DNA from 2 places in the Arthrobacter sp. E1SS-5 genome. Region 2 is predicted to be linked to the other one. Evidence: riboswitches for the same ligand, from Rfam matches in the RefSeq annotation. Region 2 holds a riboswitch; the other holds the start of a gene.

Region 1 (2,194 bases), 1.4 Mb from region 2:
GCGCGCCACGGCGTCGCGGACCTCCAGCACCCCGTCCGGGTCCAGGTTGGCGGTGGGCTCGTCCAGCAGGATCAGCCCGGGGCGCATGGCCAGGATCCCCGCCAGCGCCAGGCGCTGCTTTTGCCCGCCGGACAGGGCCGACGTCGGGTGGTCCAGCGGGAGGTGGGACAGTCCGACGTCGGCAAGCGCCTCGTGCACGCGCGCCCAGATGGCGTCGCGGGGCACGGCAAGGTTCTCGGCGCCGAAGGCGACGTCGTCCCCCACCCGCGATAGGACCACTTGCGTCTCCGGGTCCTGCTGCATCAGCCCGGCGCGGCCGCGCTGGGACCTGGGCACGGCGCCGTCAACCAGCAGCGAACCGGACTCGTCGGCGTCGCCTGCCTCGCCGTCGTCGTTGATGTCTCCCAGCACGCCGGCCAGCGCATGCAGGAGCGTCGACTTTCCGGCGCCCGAGGGGCCAAGCAGCAGCACCCGCTCGCCGGGGCTGATGTCCAGGTCAAGGGCGTGGACGGCGGGCTTGGCCCTGCCGGCATGCCGCCAGCCCCAGCCGCGGGCGGTGACGGCGGCTGGGTTCACGGCGCCGGCTGCGCCCTGGGAGGGTGCCATCAGGAGAAGACTGGCTCCGTGGCAGCCTTGCGGGAGGCGAAGGAGCTCAGCACGCCGGTGCGGGCCAGGCCGCGGGTGGCGAGCCAGGACAGGGCGCCGGCCAGGACCGCGCCGGAGATGGTGGTGAGGACGATGTAGGCGAACTTGTCCGCACCCGAGTAGGCGATGTTCCAGCCCCACGGCGCAAAGGAGTCGTTCAGGCCACAGAAGAAGCCGGCCGCGGCGCCCGCCAGCAGGGAGACGGGCAGGTTGAACTTCCGGTAAACGAAGATGGCGAAGATGATCTCCGCCCCCAGTCCCTGGATGAAACCGGAGAACAGCACCGAGGCGCCATACTGGGAGCCCATGAGCAGCTCACCGGTGGCGGCCACGGTCTCGCAGAACAGGGCCGCGCCCGGCTTGCGGATGATGAGCATGCCCAGCACGCCCGGAATCATCCATCCGCCGGCCAGCAGCCCGGTGAGGGGTGGGTAGGCGGCGTTCATGGGGGCCGACAGCGCTGCCGCGCCCTGGTCCCACGCCCAAAAGATGACGCCGCCCGCGATGGCCACCAGCGCCGCCACCACGATGTCCACGACGCGCCAGGACCTGCTGGTGGTCTTCTTGATTGCTGCAGTGCTCATGTGATCCTCCTGGGAAACAGGAGGGGAAAGTGGACCCGGCTGACGGCCCGTTGCCGTGCAGCCGCGACACTTTGAGAACTCGACTCCCTTGCGCCGGTACTAACCGGATCAGGTTCGAGGGTCTGCGGCTGTCCGCACTCTCAGCGCCCACCTGCGGTGCCCGGCTTGTGCCAGGATGCCCGACGGCGGCGCTCCCCTGTCGTTTTTAGTGTTGCTTTTTGGTTTGGGTAAGGCTTTTGATTGCCCTTCCGGGCGTGGTCAAGTTTACACCGGGCGGCACCGGATTGAGGGCTGCCGGCACCGATCGGACCGGATGTGACCGGCCGTTCGCAACGGCGTGGAGCATGGAGGCCGCTCACTTAGCTTTTATTAGTAATCATGCTTACTATGTTGTCTCCCGGGTTTCGAGGAGGACGGGCATGGGACTGACCATGGGCGGCCCCGCGTTCGTTCCCGTCAGCAGCGCGGCAGACCAAGGAGCCCCATGAGAATCCCGGAACCCAGAGGACCCGTCAGCAGCGCACTGTTCCAGGTCCTGGCGCATCCGGACACCGCCGGGCCTGGCCTGGACGGGCTGTACTCCCTGGTGGTGCGGCAGCTGGCCGGAACCGGCGACATCATCGCCGACGAAGACATCCAACTTTCGCTTTTCTGCCTTTACGAACTCCACTACTCCGGCCTGGACGGCGCTTCGGACCACTGGGAGTGGGAGCCGTCGCTGATCAGGGTCCGCCGGCTGATCGAGGAACCGTTCGAAGCGGCACTGCGCGCTGCCGCCTGCCAGGCCGCAGGGAACTTCGAACCGCCCGGCGGGGTTGCCATGACCAGCGACGCCGTTGCCGACGTCCTGTTCGGCCTGGCCGCCACGGACACTGGTCCGAGCGTGTCCCGCTACGTGGCCAGGAAAGCCACGCTGGACCAGCTCAAGGAGTTCCTGGTCCACAAATCCATGTACCAATTGAAGG
Region 2 (2,194 bases):
CATGGCGAGGTCGGCAGGAAGAAGATCCTGGCTGCTGGCTGCTGCGGTCATTGAAGGCTCCTTGTGTTGGAGGCCGTCCCGTTGGCGGCCTGTCACATAGTAAAATTACTTGAAGCTTCAATTTATTCCAAGTTTCCCGGGCTCTTCCAGTCAGCGGACGATGCGGCCGCCCAGCACCACGTGTTCCAGGTCCCTGATGGTTTCCGGTGCGGCCCGCGGGTCCTCCCGGCACACCACGACGTCGGCCCGTGCCCCTTCTGCCAAGCCGTCCGCCCCCAGCCAGGCGCGGGCTGCCCAGCAGGCGGCATCCAGTGCTGCTGCCATCGGCAGCCCGGCCTGGTGCAGTGCCAGGATCTCGTCAGCGATCCTGCCGTGGCGGATCGTGCTGCCCGCGTCAGTTCCGGCGAAGATCCGCACCCCCGCGGCATGCGCCTCCGCCACCCGTTCCAGCCTGCGTTCCCACAGGGCGCGCATATGTGCGGCGTACCGGGGGAACTTGGGGTCCGCCTGTGCAGCGATGTCCGGAAAGGTTGCGATGTTGATAAGGGTGGGCACGATTGGCACCCCCTGCTCGGCGAACCGGGGCAGGTGGCGGGGCAGCAGGCCCGTGGCATGTTCAATGCAGTCGATGCCGGCGTCCAGCATCTGATCGAGGGTGTCCTCGGCGAAGCAGTGCGCCGTCACCCGGGCACCTTCCTCATGGGCTGCCTGGACGGCGTCACGCACGACGGCGGCAGGAAAGGAAGGCGCCAGGTCGCCGGCGCTGCGGTCAATCCAGTCACCCATCAGCTTGACCCAGCCGTCGCCGTGGCGGGCCTGCTTGCGGACCGCCTCCACAAGGCCTTCCGGCTCCACCTCCTCAGCGAAGCCGCGCAAATAGCGGCGCGTCCGCGCCACATGGCGCCCGGCACGGATCAGCACGGGATAGTCCCGGCCGCCCTGCATCCAGCGGGTGTCGGCCGGCGATCCGGCGTCGCGGACCAGCAGGGTTCCTGCGTTGAGGTCGGCCAGGGCCTGGTTTTCAGCTGTTGCGGCGTCAACGGGGCCGCCTGGGCCGAGCCCGATGTGGCAGTGGGCGTCAACGAACCCGGGCAGTACCCAGCCGTCAAGGACCCTGCCGGGCTCCGTCCCAGGCGGGGTGAAGGTGAGGGTCCCGTCCACGGACCAAAGCCCGTACCTGACGCTGTCCGGTCCGGTCAGGACGGGTCCGCTGAATTCAATGACTTCCGGCATCAGGACTTCCTTTCGCTGCCCGGACAGGCTAGCACCGGGAAATGTGACAAGGCAGTTCCAGGGGCCTGTGGTAGCTTCGTTCCTGACCACACGGGTGCCCCTGCAGGGGCTGAGATCGGGCTGATGCAGCCTGCGACCGTTGAACCTGTCCGGGTAATGCCGGCGAAGGAAGTGAGTATTCCCTTGAGTACACAAAACACCCAGTTGAACCCTGCCCTCCTGCCGTCCGCCGGCGAGCCCGGCGACGCAGCGGAATATCCGGTGACCCAATCCCTGAAGTCCCACTCGCTCGCCTATGTCGAGGACGAAAAAGCGGGAATCCGGGTGCCGGTGACGGAAATTGCCTTGGAGCCGTCACCCAACGGCCAGGCGAACCCGCCGTTCCGGACCTACCGGACCGCAGGGCCGGGCAGCGACCCCGTGCGCGGCCTGGCACCCTTCCGCTCAGAATGGATTGCGGGGCGCGGGGACACCGAGCCCTACAGCGGCCGGGAGCGCAACCTGCTCGACGACGGCCGCTCGGCTGTGCGCCGGGGTGCCGCCTCCGCGGAGTGGAAGGGTGCCCAGCCGGTGCCCCGCCGCGCCGTCGACGGCCGCACAGTGACGCAGATGCACTATGCGCGGCAGGGCATCATCACCCAGGAAATGCGCTTCGTGGCGCTGCGCGAAAACTGCGACGTGGAGCTGGTGCGCAGTGAGCTCGCGGCGGGCCGGGCGATCATCCCCAGCAACATCAACCATCCGGAATCCGAGCCGATGATCATCGGCAAGGCCTTCGTGGTGAAGATCAACGCCAACATCGGCAACTCCGCAGTAACCAGCTCCATCGCGGAGGAGGTGGACAAGCTGCAGTGGGCCACCCAGTGGGGTGCCGACACAGTGATGGATTTGTCCACCGGCGACGACATCCACACCACGCGGGAGTGGATCATCCGCAACTCCCCCGTACCGATCGGCACCG

Evidence for each region. A riboswitch is a leader RNA that binds a small molecule or an ion and turns the genes downstream of it on or off. The one in region 2 is predicted to bind thiamine pyrophosphate.
Region 1: linked by a shared signal. The riboswitch ahead of ACIGJD_RS18580 (ECF transporter S component) and the one ahead of thiC (phosphomethylpyrimidine synthase ThiC) in region 2 are both predicted to bind thiamine pyrophosphate.

Annotation. Positions count from the first base shown of each region.
Region 1 is NZ_CP172703.1:3,967,692-3,969,885, forward strand. It holds gene ACIGJD_RS18575 (ABC transporter ATP-binding protein) at 1-606, opposite strand, end outside; gene ACIGJD_RS18580 (ECF transporter S component) at 606-1,229, opposite strand; TPP riboswitch at 1,297-1,437, opposite strand; gene ACIGJD_RS18585 (iron-containing redox enzyme family protein) at 1,714-2,194, shown strand, end outside.
Region 2 is NZ_CP172703.1:2,539,551-2,541,744, forward strand. It holds gene ACIGJD_RS11830 (VOC family protein) at 1-51, opposite strand, end outside; gene ACIGJD_RS11835 (amidohydrolase family protein) at 151-1,233, opposite strand; TPP riboswitch at 1,314-1,421, shown strand; gene thiC (phosphomethylpyrimidine synthase ThiC) at 1,417-2,194, shown strand, end outside.